2 regions of the Paenibacillus sp. FSL H7-0737 genome follow, and region 2 is predicted to be linked to the other one. Evidence: a T-box and tRNA genes for the amino acid it is inferred to sense, from the RefSeq annotation. Region 2 holds a T-box; the other holds one or more tRNA genes.
The links. The T-box of region 2 lies ahead of H70737_RS23560 (valine--tRNA ligase). A T-box ahead of a tRNA ligase gene usually reads a tRNA of that ligase, here a tRNA-Val.
Positions count from the first base shown of each region.

Region 1: it encodes a tRNA-Val, which carries the amino acid that the T-box ahead of H70737_RS23560 (valine--tRNA ligase) is inferred to sense. The anticodon was not compared.

Region 1 is NZ_CP009279.1:2,659,455-2,668,928, forward strand. It holds gene H70737_RS11315 (helix-turn-helix domain-containing protein) at 1-63, shown strand, start outside; gene H70737_RS11320 (DUF6199 family natural product biosynthesis protein) at 65-256, opposite strand; gene H70737_RS11330 (SDR family oxidoreductase) at 808-1,704, shown strand; gene H70737_RS11335 (hypothetical protein) at 1,972-2,286, shown strand; gene H70737_RS11340 (DUF1796 family putative cysteine peptidase) at 2,324-3,001, opposite strand; gene H70737_RS30235 (hypothetical protein) at 3,081-3,329, opposite strand; gene H70737_RS29770 (NUDIX domain-containing protein) at 3,621-4,079, shown strand; gene H70737_RS11350 (hypothetical protein) at 4,129-4,404, shown strand; gene H70737_RS11355 (hypothetical protein) at 4,482-4,892, shown strand; gene H70737_RS11365 (hypothetical protein) at 5,466-5,705, shown strand; gene H70737_RS30690 (hypothetical protein) at 5,799-5,939, opposite strand; gene H70737_RS30695 (hypothetical protein) at 6,255-6,407, shown strand; tRNA gene H70737_RS11375 (tRNA-Val) at 6,857-6,928, opposite strand; gene H70737_RS11380 (hypothetical protein) at 7,061-7,363, opposite strand; gene H70737_RS11385 (site-2 protease family protein) at 7,692-8,768, shown strand; gene H70737_RS11390 (hypothetical protein) at 8,873-9,085, shown strand; gene H70737_RS11395 (GNAT family N-acetyltransferase) at 9,196-9,474, shown strand, end outside.
Region 2 is NZ_CP009279.1:5,373,613-5,383,086, reverse strand. It holds gene hemB (porphobilinogen synthase) at 200-1,198, shown strand; gene hemL (glutamate-1-semialdehyde 2,1-aminomutase) at 1,277-2,578, shown strand; gene H70737_RS23570 (RluA family pseudouridine synthase) at 2,575-3,510, shown strand; gene H70737_RS23565 (LysM peptidoglycan-binding domain-containing protein) at 3,873-5,243, shown strand; T-box leader at 5,585-5,868, shown strand; gene H70737_RS23560 (valine--tRNA ligase) at 6,024-8,660, shown strand; gene H70737_RS23555 (bifunctional folylpolyglutamate synthase/dihydrofolate synthase) at 8,666-9,474, shown strand, end outside.

The DNA.
Region 1 (9,474 bases), 2.7 Mb from region 2:
ATGAATTACGGCGTATTGTCGCATCAGCGTAAGATTGAGGATGTATTAAGAGCGTTAGGATAAGTCAGAAACTAGACCAGATAAAAAAGAGGACAATAAGTGCCACTATACTGCTGACGCGGGTCATTAATAAATAAGCCTCACTCGGCTCAACGTCACCTTTGACCATCCATCCGTATCTCATGTACCATCCGAATCGTGGGAAAAAGATGTTAAGTAGCGCTAACAGAACAAAGAGGAAAATAAAAAAGCCCATGATTTATCACTCCTTTATGTAATGTATACGCGAAACTGTGTGGAGGGTGTCCCGATTCATGTGTGAGTTTCCATATATTTATTTAAGCTTATGCAATATAGACTGATAAAAAATGAAAATTGCTTAAGGAGCGGATAAATCGTATGGAACACACAGGTCTTTTTTTCGGAGGGGGAGTAGGTGTTTTGTTCTTTTTAATTTGGTTGATATCAATTGGCTTGGGAATCTACTTCTTCGTTCTGCTAGTAAAATTGGCACGTAGAGGAATAGTGGCTTTAGATTTATACATCTACGCTAAAAATCGTGAAATACGTACTCGTTATGAGTCGGTTCCAGACAGGTCAGAGGAAATTTAAGGCCATTAAATGATTAATGATACTTAAAGTATGAGATACCCTAGCTACCTTAACAGGTAGTTGGGGTATTTTTTGTGGAAATATTCAGGACTATGCTATCGATGAGGTATGTTTAGCGGTGTACTGTTGTGTTTACATAAAAAAGAGTTCGTTAAATAAAAAATGGTTTTCTAAAAATAAAGGAGGAATTGATCGATGTCTAACCAATATACGATGCAAGATCCTACCACTCAGTACACCAAGGCAGGACCTGAATTTCAACAGCAGCAACAAGAGCCGGGGCTTCAGAAGAAGATGAATCCCGTGCCTGATACAGGTGAAGATACCTATCAAGGCACCGGACGTCTGACTGGACGAAAAGCGATTGTTACAGGGGCAGACAGCGGGATAGGCCGAGCTGTTGCGATTGCTTTTGCTCGTGAAGGCGCAGATGTTGTCTTATCCTATATGCCGGAGGAAGAAGAGGATGCAAAGCAGGTTCTCAAGCTGGTGCAGGAAGCAGGACGAACCGCAATCGCCATCCCAGGTGATCTTAAGGACGAGGAGTACTGTGAACAGCTCGTCGATACTGCGGTCAAGCAACTGGGTGGGATTGATATTTTAGCCAATGTAGCGGGCAAACAGCAATTCGTCCCCGATATTGCTGATCTTACTACGAAGCATTTTGACGATACATTTAAGACGAATGTGTATGCCATGTTCTGGCTGTGTAAAGCGGCAGTGAAACATATGCAACCGGGTAGCACCATCATCAACACTTCTTCCATTCAAGCCTATAACCCTTCGCCGATCCTATTGGACTACGCGACGACCAAGGCTGCGATCAATACATTCAGTAAATCTCTCGCTCAGCAAGTCGCTGATAAGGGCATTCGAGTTAATGTAGTGGCACCAGGTCCCGTATGGACACCTCTTCAGGTGGTGGGTGGGCAACCAGAGGAAGTGCTGAAGGAGTTCGGCGCGAGCACACCACTAGGCCGTCCGGGACAGCCTGCAGAGATGGCTCCGGCATATGTATTTCTTGCTAGCCAGGAATCGAGCTATATAAGTGGCGAAACGCTAAATGCCAATGGCGGAACTCCAACCCCATAGAATATTTAGTGGGATGTTGCTATTGTAAATACGGAAATTATTCAAAAGTACCCTACTAATTATAGCTGTGGGGTGCTTTTGTTTTTATATAGAGAAAGGTGTATTATAGAATTTAATACTTTTTATCCCATTTTTTTATAGAATATGATCTAGAACTGATCAAGAAATGTCGAATACATAGATTTCCTGCGATTACCCAAGAAATATTTGAGTTGGTACAAGGTTTAGAGTTTAGTGTAGACCATAGAAAGAATTAGGAGCTGTATTATGTGTAAAAAGAAACTAGCAATACTCATTTTTTCCTTTGTTCTGATCATGGCGTGTTTTTCATCAGGAGCAGTCTTTGCGGATAAAGGAAACGGAGCTGCAATGGAAAGTGAAACAAAGGAAAGGCTGATGGAAAAGTATGATCTTGTAGAGCCTGAACTTACAAATCCAAAATCACTTTGGAGCCAAAGCGATTTTGGAGTCAGTAACCCTATTGCTATATTTGTAGGTATCAGTAGGTTATATCTGAATCCATATGTTTTTGCTGCGCAAGAAATGATTAATCATTTGATTGACCGAAGCCGTCCACATTAATGACCCATGAGAGGGTCATTTTTTAATAAGAGATAAATTAATCGCTCGTTATTTGTATATCTTTCAAAATATAATCCCAGCTATCATAATCGTTCATATCATCAGGAAATTCTAACACACAAATATGATTAATATTCCAATGGATTTCTCGTACTGATGTTAATTCACGAACGGGATAAAGGATAAGGACAGTGAATTCGTTCGGCTTTAATATATCAGACAAAATCGCTTGTAGCTCTACAGCCTGTTCGTATGTGGCGAACCATCTAATGAATAGAATTTTTTTACTGCTTAGTAATTTGTCCCAAAATCTCTTAATTCGTAAATCCAGCTTTGCTTTATAAGATGGATAGGTCGTAGACCAATGTTTACCTAAGGTGATAGGAAAATCATGTACCGAGATAATGTTATAAAAGGTATCCTGAATAAAATACGATTTCACTAACGTATTCTTGTTTCCATTAGGATAAGCGGGCACTCCATCCTCTAGAAAAAAATGTGTCTCTTCGAGCATTTGCAGATTTGTTAACTCCATAAAATTCTGAAATCTATTTTTATAAAGTCTGTTTACATCAGTTAATGAATAAGAAATCATCCAGTCGAGAGGCATGGAGAATGTTCTCAAGTTATTTCTTTGCATATTTATAGCAGGAGCACAAGACATACCTAAGCTTACGATTAAATCATAGCTCTTCTTTACATCTTGTAAGTTCATGGACTCACCTAATTTCGATCAGATTCAGGTTCTATTCAACGTTAAAAAAGAGCAGCAACTTAGCTGCCCTCTGAAAATATTAATGGCGTTGTAACAGCAAATAGCCGCTAATCCTTGAAGTTTTTTTACGAAACACCACTTTAAAACCTATGTCATTATCTAATAAACAAGCTAAGGCGGTGTCAAGTAGCCCGTTGGGTCTTAAGCTAGGTCGACAAGGCTCAGCATTTCCAATGATGCGGACAGAAATAATCCTACGTGCAGAGCCACGAACCAAAGGATTTCTGCTCCAAGTGATCAATACCAAATCAGGTTGACGAGTTGCCATTCTGATCCACCCCTTTCTATTAAGCTTCTCTATATAAAATGCACAATAGATTGTAATGTGCTAAACAGAAGCGGAGTGCTATTTTGATCAGCGGTGGGAATTAAAGAGTTACACTTGTTTAATTTAGGTTTTCAGAATACAATAAAGTAAATTTATGGATGTTCGAATAGCGTAAACGTAGATGACCACAAGGGAGCATATATTCATAACACCTTACGACTGAGCAAGTATTTGATCAATGATCAAATACTTTTTTATTTTCGTTTATAAGAAGCTAAATAGGGGGACACGATGAAGATAGGGAAACCGATTAGAAAGAAGGTATACGGATTTATTTTGCAAGACAATGAAGTTGGAGAAAAGACCTTATTAGTTTATCTTAATGTACCAGAAGTACCCTTTAGATTAGTAGGTGGTAATGTCGATGCCGGGGAAACAGAAGAAGAAGCCTTATTCAGGGAAATTCAAGAAGAAAGTGGACTTAAACAATTTAAATTAGTAAAGAAAATAGGAACACAATATTATTATAAGGATTATATAGATGCAAATGTTGAAAGACATGACTACCTTCTGATTCCAGAAACAAGATTACCTGAAAAGTGGAGATTCACTGGAGAGGGTGAAGGAGAGGACTGTGGAACTGTTTTTAACTACCAGTGGATAAAACAAGATGAAATATACTTATTAGATAAAGAATTTAGAGAATATATGTCGGAAAAATACATACAAGAATTGTTCGGCAATGGATAGGAGGTAACTATCATGTCCATTATATGATTCTTACTCTGAGGTGATAGATATGAATAATCGTAAAATCTTCTCTTTTCTTCCTTTGATCATTTTTTTATTTATAATATGGTACCTTTTGATGGCAGGTACATCTGCTGTTGTTAATGTAGTGTCAGTAGATAAAAGAGAAATAGTAGTACAAAATATGAGCGGTGATCAAACTACAGTCACAATCCCAAAAGGAATATTTAAGTTGATTAATATAAATGAGGAGTACTTTGTTTCCTATAATAGTAGAATAGGGCAAAAACCTTTTTTAACTTCAATAGAACCAAGTGCTAAATGATTATTGGAAGCAGATTTAACAATAGAACTTATGAATAAAATGGCTGATATATAAAGCATAAAATTGGTGGGATTACTTTGCGTGTAGTAAAGCATATCATGTTATGGTTTGTTTCGACGATTTTATTCACCTTGGCCACTTTTGGATTAGAGCTATGGGAAGGAAATAAGATCAGTACGACTGAATACTATGGGTTTCAAAATATAGGGTTTGTTTTTATTTTCTTAGCATTTCTTTTTTCAGCCGTTCTTTACCCAATTATAATTTTTCCTTTCTCTTGGGTTGTTCGAATGGTTGCAAATCCTTTGATTACCCGCATAATGATATTGCTTCTGAGTGGTATCGGGGGATATGTTTTCTTTTACAAGGCATACGATGAACGCTTTATACAGGAATATCATTTGAATAGTAGTATAGCCATTATCCTTTTTGGTATTGCCGGTTCCATTTATGTCTTGGTGGATTATTATCTTGATCAGAGGAGTTGAATATATGAGCTATTTTGAAAGAGTTAATAAAATATCAAACATTTTATTTTGTGTTTTTGGATTGTTTTTTATTTTGACTATTATTTTCTTTTCTACTAGCAGCTTCTCAGAAATCTTGCGTTATAATTTCACAAATGACTTAAGAGGAGCAATGATTACAGTCATTTGTTTTATGATCTCTTTATTTTCACTTGTCCTGGGCACTACTTTGAAATGTCTTGTAAAAGACTCTGATGAAACGATCCAGCTTATCGCCACAAGAATAAAGTAGTTGTTGAAATCTCAGCATGTATAACAAATCCCTGCAACATTTGCTTATGATGAAACCATTATATTGGATATTCGTATTCCTATAAAATGATGTTGAAAGGTCGTGTGCGTGATGGATAATGGGTATTTTGTTGGATGGGGTACATTAGCATTAATAAATGCTGGGTTAGCACAAGGTAAAAATAGGAGTGGATTAAACTGGTTTTTAATTTCTTTGCTTTGTGGCCCATTGGCTACATTTTTTCTTGTAATATCGAGTAAGCTGCAAATTCATTAGCCCATTATATTTCGGGAGGGGATTTTTTGCTGAAAGCACTAAGGCTGTTCGGTATTCTATTTAGTGCAGCAACAATCATTCTGGCAATACTATTTTTCCGCGGTCAGGATCAAGCGATCATGTCTTGGACAATGATGGGGATGTGTGGAGCTCTGATTTTTAATGGAGGAGCTACCTATTTTAAAACTAAAGATAAAATGGCTGCTCTGTCTTCGATTGTTGGGATGGTACTCTTAATATTCTCGCTTACTAAATTTCCATTTTAATAAAATACCCCATCAACCTATAAAGGTCGGTGGGGCTTTTTTACGTTTTATTTCTTTTTCAATCAAGTTATAGTAGGTTGCTGCAGGCTATGCTTATTTCTTTTTCTTCTTTGTGGGTCCAATCTGGCGCCTTACTTTATTGTTCTCATCAACCTCAATAATATAAATGTCCTTCACTGTACCGGAAAGAGTAAACCATTCACGTAGAGCATCAGCTTCAGTCATTGGTCCCAATATTCGTTTTCCCCTATAACATATAAAAAACACTCCTACTCCTTAGTGAGTTTGCGAAAATGCAATAATCCTCAAAACGATACTCATTAACGATTTTCAGTAAGTCTCATTATTTTATATTAATGCTAAATTATAGGAGATGCAATATTGAGAGATTATTCCTGTTTAGTTCAAATAACGTTTATATAAGGAACCATAGGCATGATGCCCCATTATGAGAGATAAACGGTTCCAGATATAATTGATAATCATTATCAATGTTTGAGATGTAATTAACTTAAATAGATTGTGTAACGGATCGGAGTGAAATGTAAGATGAAGTTGGAAGATCATATTGCCGCATGGATTTATGCAGCCGTTAATGTGCTGGATATTCGACATGCTGTGATGGAGCCTGGGGATAAGCTGCAAGGCTATATATTGATTTTTCGTATTATTCCGATATCTAATCTTTTGATAAGCAGCTAGATTTTGTAGTTGAGAAGCTAGTGTCAACATATGAAAAAAATAGAAAGCTAGATGATAAAACAGCTGTTATCCCTAATTTAAGAGGGAAATCGTATTTCGGTCTGTTTTTACTCCTAGGAATATTGCTGCTGCTTTCAGTAGCGGCTTCTTTCTCTTTTGGCTCTGATTCCATGAGCCTGAAGATGGCATGGACAGCGATAGAATTGAAAGGATTGTAAACAGGCTTCCACGTATTTCATGTTGCAAAAGTGGGAAGGAAATTATATATCAGTAAAGCGGAATTTAGGAATTGGTTGGAGGGTAGAAGCGATGATATTTTCCCAGAGGATCACATGAACTGATACGAAAAGTAATCGCGATTCGTATCAAATTCGTCTCACAGGGGTTTTTAATAGAATGATAAGTGAATAGAAAACAAAAAAAGCCTTGAAATTCAAGGCTTTTCGATATAGGACGGATGGGGTTCGAACCCATGACCCCTACCCTGTCAAGATAGTGCTCTCCCGCTGAGCTACCGTCCTGCGACGAATTTCATAATACCATACGATAGAGTAGGATGGCAATTCTTTTTTTACAATCTATAGGTATGATAGTTTACATAGTCTTTAAAATAAAAAAGAAAAGGGGATGCCGCTCCATCCCCATGAGCCACGTCAGATAAAGAACGGGAGTAGAAATATATCGCTTATGCCGAAAAAAGGGATGCGTCGTGGAAAGAAGCGACGTCTTGGGAAAAAGCCAGGCCGGAAACCAAATTGTCTATACGCCGATTCGTGTGTAGGCATTCCGTTTAAACGTTCTACCATTTCGTTGCTAGGAACCGCAAGAGTAACATAGTTTTGATCTACATGGGCAATAAAGCCATCAAAGGACTGACCGTCAGTCGTTGTAATACCAACGTATTTGTTCATACAATTCCAACTGACCTGTTGATGTAAATTTGCATTTGTATCCATAAATAACCTCCTCAATTGAATAACCCTGATAACAGTCTATGGTTCGTAGCCTATAACGTTCACGGCGTTAGCCCATAGGGTAACCATAAAATTTGGGTTATTTTGTGTGAGGTGGTGGTTGTGTATTGGAGCGGAATCACTTTCTTCCCTTGAATAATAGTGAAAATTATCCATTATCTGTTTGTTTGACCTTGAAACGATTCTAAAAGTTGCGTCGTATACTTAGCCGAGTGCTTTTTTATGGAAATACTCCTTAAGCACTTATGATAAAATGGAGGGTAATGTACAGCAGTTAGATAAAAATTGAAAGAAAAAGGAGCTTGAGATCTTGCCGCAAAATGAGCAGAAAAAGAATTCTTCCACGCCATGGAAATGGTTGGGGGGCGGGGCGGCGATGCTCCTGTTTAAAGGAAAGGCGATTCTGTCTCTTCTGAAAATAGGTAAAATTGCCGGGCCGTTAATCTCAATGATGATTTCAATATGGGCTTATGCTTTGATTTACCCGTGGGGGTTTGCCGTGGGCTTTGTCCTGCTCTTGCTAGTCCATGAATTAGGACATGTAATAGCAGCGAAACGGATCGGGCTTCCAGTCAGCGCTCCACTGTTTATACCGTTTTTGGGAGCTTTAATTACAATGAAGAAACAGCCGCTGGATGCCCAGACAGAAGCTTATATTGCTTTTGGAGGTCCGATCTTAGGAACCATTGGGGCTACAGCCGTTTTTGGAGCGGCTTATTACATGGATAGTCCACTTCTCTATTCCTTGGCTTATATAGGTTTTTTACTTAATCTGATCAATCTGCTGCCGATTCACCCGCTTGACGGCGGCCGTATTGCAACCGCGGTGACGCGCTGGCTGTGGCTTGTGGGGCTCGTGGGTGGTTTAGCCATCATCATCTATATGCGTTCGATCTTGTTCTTTATTATTTGGGCGTTATTTGCTTACGATCTGTATAACAAATATGTGAAGAGACGCACTAACAATCGCCTTTATTCTGTAACGAAGAGTTTCTTAATTCCAGTAGAGCCACTTAGAGATGCAGGCTACATGATTCCAGGACCAGAGCATAGAAGAGATTTACCTTTTACTACTTACAGTGATTTGGAAAGACAGCAGTATGTAGGGGTGAGATGGGATCAACTGAACTACATTGGTAGAGCTACGCTTCCGCAGCAATGCATCATTGAAAAGGTACGTATCTCGCAGCTAGAGCCTGTGACCTTAGAGAATGGGCTTCATCTAAAGATGAATTGTGATATCAGCTATTCTGTCTATGAGAACGACAAGTATTACGATGTGCCGGCTAGCTCACGCTGGAAATACGGTATCGCTTATTTTGTATTAGCTGGCTTTTTGGGAGGAATGATGTACATGGTCCATGCCGTTGGAAATGTGAATCTATAAGGGTTAGAATCGGGCAATGAAGTGATCCAATGGTTTATAAAACTCATGAACCGTCAAAGCTGTAATGAGAATAACCGCAGTTGAACGGTGAAAGGAGTAAAACCATGCCTAAATTTTTGAAATGGGAAGTCAGCGTTTGTCTGCTGTTACTGATGGTCTTGGGAGGATGTTCCGAGGCGAAGCCAACAAAAATCATGGAAATCAAAGAAATGACTAACCTAGATGGAAAGCCAAAAGGTCAGTACCCTCCATTGTCACCAGTGATGCAAGACACATACAATCGTTCGATTCCTGAAGAAGTATATTCTGCAGATTAGAGTAGTGACAGAAGACGATTTCTCATGCTCAGGCTTTTCTTTCTAGTCGAATTTTTATATAATAGACAACTATCGTTGGATATATATAGAGAGAGGAGTTTGGGACTAACATGGCGGCAGAAATCTTACGGGTAACTACAGAGGAACAGCTTCAAATGGGGCTGGATATTCGTACCAAAGTATTTGTAGAGGAACAAATGGTACCGGCTGAGGAAGAAATTGATGAATACGATGTTATCGGTCCGAATGCGCACCATATTCTAATTATAGATGAAGGTGTACCTGTGGCTACAGGAAGATTGATTTATTACAAAGCAGGTACAGCCAAAATGCAGCGTATCGCCGTACTGAAAGATTATCGAGTCAAAGGATACGGACGTGTTCTGTTG
Region 2 (9,474 bases):
AGCCCTATTAATATAAGAAACCTTAGACTGGTTGTAGTTTGTACAATAGAATCTCTTAAATTTAGAATCAATTCCAATTCTAAGTCTTTTCTATTGCACATTCTGCAATGAAATCAGATTGTTAACTAACTGGCAGTTAGACGGGCAAACTATAAATGTCCGTTGTGTCTATATATTTTATTTTCAGGAGGATGAACAAATGAGCTTTCCAATTACACGTCACCGTCGACTACGCGGTTCTGCTGGAATTCGTGGTATGGTGCGGGAGACAGTACTGAATGTGCTGGATTTTGTACAGCCTATATTTGTGACTTATGGAACAGGTGTGAAGAATGAGATTAGCTCGATGCCGGGCGTGTACCATTTTTCGCTGGATACTTTAAAAGCAGAAGTGGACGAGATTGCCGCACTAGGCATTCCGGCTGTACTGTTATTCGGGATTCCTGAAACGAAGGATGCTATCGGTTCTTCCGGTTTCGCAGAGGATGGAATTGTGCAAGAGGCTACTCGCTTGATCAAGCAGTGGTACCCTGAGCTGTTGGTCGTTGCAGATACCTGCCTTTGTGAATTTACGGATCACGGACATTGCGGGATGGTGCATACGCATACGGTTAATGGTGTGGTACACGGTGATGTCATCAACGATGCTTCGCTAGAACTGTTGACTCGTACGGCGGTATCCCAAGCTAAAGCTGGAGCAGATATTATCGCCCCTTCGAATATGATGGATGGATTCGTACACGCGATTCGTGCGGGACTGGATGAGAATGGCTTTGAGCATGTGCCGATTATGTCGTATTCGGTCAAATATGCTTCGGCATTTTATGGCCCTTTCCGCGAAGCTGCGGATTCAGCACCACAGTTCGGAAATCGCAAAACGTATCAAATGGACCCTGCCAATCTGCGCGAAGCGCTCCGTGAAGCAGAATCCGATGTGCTGGAAGGTGCAGATATGTTAATGGTGAAGCCAGCTCTGGCTTACTTGGACGTGATTCGTACGATCCGCGACCAGTTCGATTTACCTCTCGTGGCTTACAATGTGAGTGGCGAATATTCCATGGTAAAAGCAGCAGCGCTGCAAGGCTGGATTGACGAGCAAGCCGTTGTGCTGGAAATGCTGACTGGCATGAAACGGGCCGGAGCGGATATTATTATTACTTATTTCGCAAAAGATGCTGCGCGCTGGCTGCGTGGTTAATCTCTTTCACAACGATATCGCTGCATAGGCAGCTGCCTTATACCTGTGTGACCAAGAACAGAATAGGAGTGAAGATAGATGAGTAATGAGCCAATGGCGCGTAAAGAGGAAGCGTCCCGCAAGGCTTTTGATGAAGCAAAACAATATATTCCCGGTGGGGTGAACAGCCCTGTACGGGCGTTCAAATCCGTAGGCTTGACTCCGATTTATGTGGATCATGGGATCGGATCGCGTATTTATGATATCGACGGCAACAGCTTTATCGACTATGTATGCTCATGGGGACCGCTGATTATGGGTCATGCGCATCCTGAGGTTGTAAAGGCATTGCAGGAGACGGCGGTAAAAGGGACAAGCTTTGGTGCACCAACTTTACTTGAAACTGAAATGGCAAAAACGGTTGTCGAACGTGTAGCCTCTGTAGATATCGTACGTATGGTTAACTCCGGAACGGAAGCTACGATGAGTGCGATTCGTTTGGCACGTGGTTATACAGGACGCAGTAAAATTTTGAAGTTCGAAGGATCCTACCATGGTCACGCGGATAGTCTGCTTATTAAAGCGGGTTCCGGTGTAGCCACATTAGGTCTGCCGGACAGCCCAGGTGTTCCCGAAGGTGTGGCAGTAAATACGATTACAGTTCCATACAATGATTTGGAGTCCACTCAGATTGCTTTCGAACGTTTTGGCAGTGAGATTGCCGCAGTGATCGTAGAGCCGATTGCCGGCAACATGGGTGTTGTACCACCACTTCCGGGATTTCTAGAAGGACTTCGCAAGTTAACTTCAGACAATGGATCTTTGCTTATTTTTGATGAGGTAATGACAGGCTTCCGTGTCAATCGTGGCTGTGCTCAAGGCTTGTTCAACATTACTCCGGATATTACCTGCTTCGGCAAAGTTATCGGTGGAGGACTTCCAGTCGGCGCTTATGGCGGCAAAAGAGAGATTATGGAGCAAATCGCTCCTACGGGACCGATCTATCAGGCTGGCACACTTAGTGGTAATCCATTAGCGATGGCGGCAGGACTCACTACACTGAAGCTGCTGACACCGGAAGTATATGATCGTCTTGAGCAATTAGGGGCGCGTCTAGAGGCAGGCTTGAAAAAGAATGCAATCGAGACCGGTGTTCCGCTGACAATTAACCGCGTGGGCTCGATGGTCTGTCCGTTCTTCACGGAAGGACCAGTAACTAACTTTGAAACAGCCAAGACTAGCAACACGGATCTATTCCGTCGTTATTTTGGTCATATGCTGAGCCAAGGCATTAGCGTGCCACCTTCACAGTTTGAAGGTATGTTCGTGTCGGCTGCGCATAGTGAGCAGGATATTGATGATACCATTGAGGGCCACTATAATGCCCTGAAGGCCCTTTGAGTATTGGAGCCGGAGAACGAACCGGTGGTGGAGCTTGGACTAGACGTGGGGAGTGGCTGGAAGTAACACCCGGCAAAATCATTACAGGAGCCGAGGATTCTGAAGCTGCAATTGATAAGTGGCTGCTGGAAACTGTAGGTATGCCTGAGAAGCTTCATCTGCGTCTGCGCCGCGAGGGGGGCATTCAGTGGAAGGGAGATCGACTGCGACTGGCACTTTTTCCGGATCGTGAAGCCGGCATTGAACCGGTATGGGAAGAGCTTGAAGTGTTGTATGAGGATGATTTTTGCTTGGTTGCCCACAAGCCGGCAGGCATGGCGGTTCATCCGGATGGCAGTGGCTTAGGCGTAACGCTGGATCACCTTGTAGCTGCGCATTATGTCGCTACCGGTGTTAGTGCAGCTGTAAGGCATATTCACCGACTGGACAGGGATACAACAGGTCCGGTGATGTACGCGAAGAATGAATTCGCTCAGCTTGTCCTAGACGAGAATATGCGTGAAAAAAGCATCTCGCGGCTCTACGCCGCGATCGTCGAAGGCACAGTGCCGCCTACGCTTAAAGTGATCGACGCGCCGATTGGGCGCGATCGTCATCATGCGGCGCGGAGAAGAGTCTCACCCGGCGGACAGTCCGCCGTGACTCGAATCCTCGGACGCGAAGCACTGCATGGCGGGAGCCTGGTGCATGTGCAGCTGGAGACCGGACGGACGCATCAGATTCGCGTCCATCTCAGCCATATGGGTCATCCCTTGTATGGGGATGCGCTATATGGCGGCCCGGTCTGGGCTTCCAGCGCTGCCGGCCGACATGCGCTCCATGGCGAGCTGCTGTCTTTCCGCCACCCTTGGAGCGGTGAACAACTGGAAGTAAGCGATCCGTGGCCGGAGGATATGCTTCAGCTGCGGGAGCTGCTGTCTGAAGCGCCTTGACAGCTACGTTATAAACCTGAGAATCGTGGTATCAGCAAATGCTGGTATTACGGTTCTTTTTTTTATCTATTTTTTCGTAGGGTATATAATTTTCTGTTTTTTCAGAAAGAAGCATCTATCTATGTCCTAATAGCAAAAGCAGCATATAATACTTTGTTCATGCGGAGTAGTTCATCTATTGACCGGCAGATAGGTTCGAATAGTCCCTGAATTTATGAAATTAATAGCATCCTGTCCGGTTAGTGCCACCAAAGTTGTCATGCCTTTCTGTTTGAAGCATATACATGTGGGGAGTAACATTTTGGGCTTATGCTCTGGGCCTGTCTCAGGGTTAGATTATGCCAAGAAGGAGGACATATCCCGTGTTTGATCAGTCCCACGGCTTGCGGTTTGATATTTATGAACGCATTCACCTATCGGAAGAGCTTCCGGGAATAGCTGAGCTGGAGGAGGTTGAACTACTTCCGGAAATCCAGGTGATTCAGCGGGAGGATCGTGCCGAGTTATATGGTCAGCTGTTGCTTACCGGACTCTACCGGAGTGAAGATGACCGAACACAACGTCTGGAGCATGCCATTCCCGTTGAAATCACAGTTCCGCTTACACGCGTCAGCTCGATTGAAGATATCGGGGTGGAGATCGAGAATTTTGATATTGATCTGCTCACGATGCGCACAGTGAATATAACAGGCGTATTATCACTGCGGGGAATCGGTGGTGCGGAGCCTCAACCACAACCGGCCTGGCAGCAGGAAGAGTACACAGTTGCCTATTCCCCTCTCAGTGATGACAGGGTAATCGAAGCATCTGCAGAGAACCAAGAGCACGAAACTGATGCACTTTATGAAAATTCTCAGTGGACCTTTGGCGAGGATGCATCGGAGGTTGCCGTAGAAGAACATGAGCATGCTGAAGCTAATGCAGACGCATCAGAGGCTCCACTGGTCTCAAGTGGAGCTGGTCATTCGTCCCCTATAGTGAATTTCTCATCCGCTCATGAGAAGGACAAGGGCGCGAAAGCTCGGACGCATAGTCTGGATTCGCAAACAGAGGATTCCAAAGCAGGAATAGCGGATTACTGGTTTAAAGCTGAGTCACAGAATGAAGCTGAGGCCACTCAGCTGGATCAAGTTAGCCAGGCGAGTCAAGCGGATCAAGAGCAAGAAGCTGAATATACTTTTGCTTCAAGAGAAACCGCTGTTCCAGCAGCTATTGCTGATGCAGACCAAGATATCGCTGTATTTGCTTCTGAAAACGTGGCAAACCATGAGCTTCACGCACAAGAAGAGAATGCGCAGCTGATCAGTGATAATACGAACGAAGGCTTAGTTTCTCAGGAGACTGTGCCACATACCGAGGAGAAACAAGATCTTAAGATTGCGCTAGGAAGTAAGAAAGAAGCAGAGGCTCCAGCCAAAGAACATCTCACCTTCTCTTCATTACTCAGCTCTAGTCGTTCTCGTAAAGAACAAGAGGCTCTCCTATCTGAAGGAAATGCATCGGCTGCAGCGATCATTCCAGAGGCCGGAAATAATACGGAGTGGAAGAGCAGATTCATTGCTGGAGCAGATGGCGCTAACCTATTCCGTAAGGTTCGCCTTTGCATCGTGCAGCGTGAAGAAACGCTGGATACAATCGCAGAGAAATATCAGCTAAGTGCGCGGGAGCTGGGAATGTATAATCGATTGTCTGGGCAGAGTGTAGAAGAAGGGCAAGTGTTGTACATTCCGTAATTGAATTACAATGCGTACTCATATGAATAGGTGAATCCCGATCTGATAGTAGATCGGGATTTTTGTCAAATATAAGAATATATAAGTTTCACGTTATACATTATCCTTATATTTCTCAAATAAACGCTTACCGTCCGTAAAAGGACGTCGAAGGCGTTTATTCTTGTGTGACCGGAGAACGTTAGAATGCGGGGGATCTAATCAACGCAGTGTGATGAATCTAATGAAAATTCGACATATGAACGCTATAAGTCGAAATTCCGCTAAAAGTCCCGCTGTAATAGCCTATCCAGGTTGACTAGGGGGGACTCAAAATGTATTATGGAGTAAGCAATATCTAAGTAAAGACTGGGAACGGGAAGAGTAGGCGGTCAGCCCTTCAGAGAGCGGAATGCAAGTGCTGTGACATTCCGTAGGATACAGCCACCGAAGTCGCCCCGGAGTCGCCCTTCTGAGCTTGTCTTCATGGATATGAAAGATAAGTTAGGATGTGGCCGGTAGCAGCCGTTATCTGTACGAGTGTCGCGCTAAGCTTCTGAACCGCAAGGTGAGAGAAGTGCAGGTTTATTTTTCATTGGCGCGAAACAAAGGTGGTACCGCGAAAGAATGGCCTTTCGTCCTTTGAGACGAGGGGTCTTTTTGTTTTTTAAAAACCAACTACAAGTAACCAAGTGGAGGTATCAGGGAATGGCTGACCAAAACAATCTAACAGCGGCAGAGCTGCCGAACTTGCAAGATACAGCGGCAGATGCTGCCGCTGCAAATGATTCTAAGAATGAAATGCCAACCACGTATGATCCGAAATCGGCAGAAACCAAGTGGTATTCCTATTGGACAGAGGGTGGATATTTCCGTGCAGGCGGGCGTCCAGATGCAAAAGCATACAGCATTGTAATCCCGCCGCCAAACGTAACGGGAATGCTGCACATTGGTCATGCGCTTGATTTTACGCTTCAGGATATCCTGATTCGTACAAAACGGATGCAGGGCTTCGACACGTTGTGGCTACCAGGTACGGACCATGCCGGTATCGCAACGCAGACAAAGGTAGAGCAAAAGCTGCGTGAGCAGGGAATTTCTAGACATGATCTCGGCCGTGAGAAGTTCCTGGAACAGGTGTGGGAGTGGAAAGATAAATATGCGAACACCATTCATGAGCAGTGGGCTAAGATGGGGCTTTCTCTTGACTATTCCCGCGAACGGTTTACCCTGGATGAAGGGTTGTCGAAAGCTGTACGCGAGGTATTCGTTAAGCTCTATAATAAAGGCTTGATCTACCGCGGCAAACGCATTATTAACTGGGACCCGGCGGCTCGTACAGCATTGTCGGATATCGAGGTTGAATATAAAGAAGTTAATGGTCACTTGTATCATCTGCGTTACCCGCTCAAAGACGGTAGCGGATTTATTACAGTAGCGACCACACGTCCGGAGACCATGCTGGGTGATACAGCGGTTGCTGTTCATCCGGAAGACGAACGTTACAAAGATATGATCGGCAAAACGTTGATCCTGCCGATTATTGGCCGTGAGATTCCGATTATCGCTGATGATTATGTAGACAAAGAGTTTGGTAGTGGTGCGGTTAAAATTACACCAGCTCATGACCCGAATGACTTCGAGATGGGTCAACGTCACAACTTACCGCAGATTAACGTAATGGATGAGAGCGGTACGATGAATGAAGAAGCAGGACCTTACCAAGGTCAAGACCGGAGTGTATGTCGTAAGGCTATCACTGCTGACCTGAAGGAGCAAGGTGTGCTGATCAATATCGAAGATCATGTGCATCAAGTAGGACACAGTGAACGCTCTGGAGCGGTTGTTGAGCCGTACTTGTCCACACAATGGTTTGTAAAGATGCAGCCACTGGCTGAAGCTGCCATCAATGCACAGAAGGATGGGAACGGGGTTAACTTTGTACCGGACCGTTTCGAGAGAACTTACCTGAACTGGATCGAGAACGTACGTGATTGGTGTATTTCCCGTCAGCTGTGGTGGGGACATCGTATTCCAGCATGGTATTCCGAGTCTACTGGTGAATTGGTTGTGGCAAATGACGAGGAAGAAGCGCGCCGGATCAGTGGTCTAACCGACTTGAAACAGGACGAAGATGTACTGGATACCTGGTTTAGCTCTAATCTGTGGCCTTTTGCCACACTAGGATGGCCAGATGAGAACAGCGCAGATTTCAAACGCTACTATCCGAACGATGTGCTTGTAACAGGCTACGATATTATTTATTTCTGGGTAGCGCGGATGATCTTCTCAGCTCTTGAATTTACCGGAGAAAAACCTTTCTCAGATGTATTGATGCATGGTTTGGTACGGGATTCCGAAGGTCAAAAAATGTCCAAATCACTCGGGAATGGCGTAGACCCCCTTGAAGTAATCGAGAAGTATGGCGCAGATGCAATGCGTTACATGATTTCTACCGGAAGTACAGCTGGACAGGATCTACGCTTCCGTTGGGAAAAGGTTGAGCAGGCACGTAATTTCGCCAATAAGATCTGGAATGCATCACGCTTCGCGTTGATGAATTTGGAAGGCGTAAGCTTTGAAAATATTGACATTTCGGGTGAGCTAAGTACTGCTGATCGCTGGATTTTGCACCGTCTGAACGAAACTTCTCGTGAAATTACGCGTCTAATTGACTCGTACGAGTTCGGTGAGACCGGTCGCCAGCTGTACAACTTCATTTGGGACGATCTATGTGACTGGTATATTGAGTTCGCGAAGCTGTCACTTTACGGATCAGACGCCGCGGCCAAAGCGAAGACACAGTCTGTACTTGCCTATGTACTAGACCGCACAATGCGCTTGATTCATCCGTTTATGCCGTTTATTTCGGAAGAAATCTGGCAGCACCTTCCGCATGAAGGGGAGACGATTACGCTGGCTGCATGGCCGGAGTATGATGCTGCTCTGGAGAATCCGCAGGCCGTAGCGGAAATGAACCTGCTGATGGATGTAATCCGGGCCGTTCGTAATATCCGGGCTGAAGTGAATGTACCGATGAGCAAAAAGGTTGAATTGATCATCAAAGCGGGTAATGAAGAGACGCTGAGTATTATCACCCGTAACGACAACTACATTGGACGCTTCTGTAATACGTCTTCCTTCGAAGCTGGCCTGAATCCAGAAACGCCGGATAAGGTAATGTCCGCTGTAGTAACAGGAGCAGAACTGCTTCTGCCATTGTCGGGACTCATTGATATTGAACAAGAAATCGCTCGTCTGGAAAAAGAAGTACAGACGCTGAACAGCGAAGTAGAACGCGTAGAGAAAAAGCTGAGCAATCAAGGCTTCGTGGCCAAAGCCCCTGCTAAAGTTATCGAAGAGGAACGGGCGAAGCAGGCAGATTATTCTGCTAAACGTGAGAAAGTACTTGCCCGCATCGCAGAGCTGAGAGGATAAGAGACATGGATGACCTAAATCGGGGCGGAAGTACCGCCCCTCTTGCGACATACACCGAAGCGGTTGATTGGATCAAGAGCCTAATCCCTTTTGGGATACGGCCAGGTTTAGATAGAATCGAGATGTTGATGGACAAGCTGGGAAATCCGCACCGTCGGCTGAAGTTTATTCATGTGGCGGGTACGAACGGCAAAGGTTCAACTTGTGCTTTTTTGACTAGTGCACTTATACAAAGCGGCTATTCAGTAGGCACCTTTACATCTCCGTATATTACAAAGTTCACGAACAGGTTCCAATATAATAATACGGACATCTCTGAAGAAACGCTTGTCGAGCTGGTTAACCAATTACGTCCACTAGTCCAAGAAATTTCGGAAACGGAGTTTGGCTCACCTACGATGTTCGAGGTAACTACAGCTGTAGCCATTCTATTTTTTGCGGGCGTCTCTTGTCCTGATGTTGTCGTATGGGAGACCGGGCTTGGGGGAAGGCTGGATGTAACGAACATCGTGACTCCGATTGTTTCTGTGATTACTAATGTTGGTCATGATCACATGGATATTTTGGGAGATACGCTAGAGAAGATTGCAATGGAGAAAGCCGGAATTATTAAGACGGGCGTACCTGTTGTTAGCTGCGTAACTCAGCCGGAAGTCGTAGCGGTTCTGAAAGAGAAAGCAGCGGCTTGCCGCTCTACTCTTTATCTTGCCGGAGAAGATTTTAGCTATGAGGCTAATGAAATCCGTGAGGATGTGCAGACTTTTCATTTTAAGGGTCCCTTTCGTTCGCTTGAACTTGGGATTGTAATGAAAGG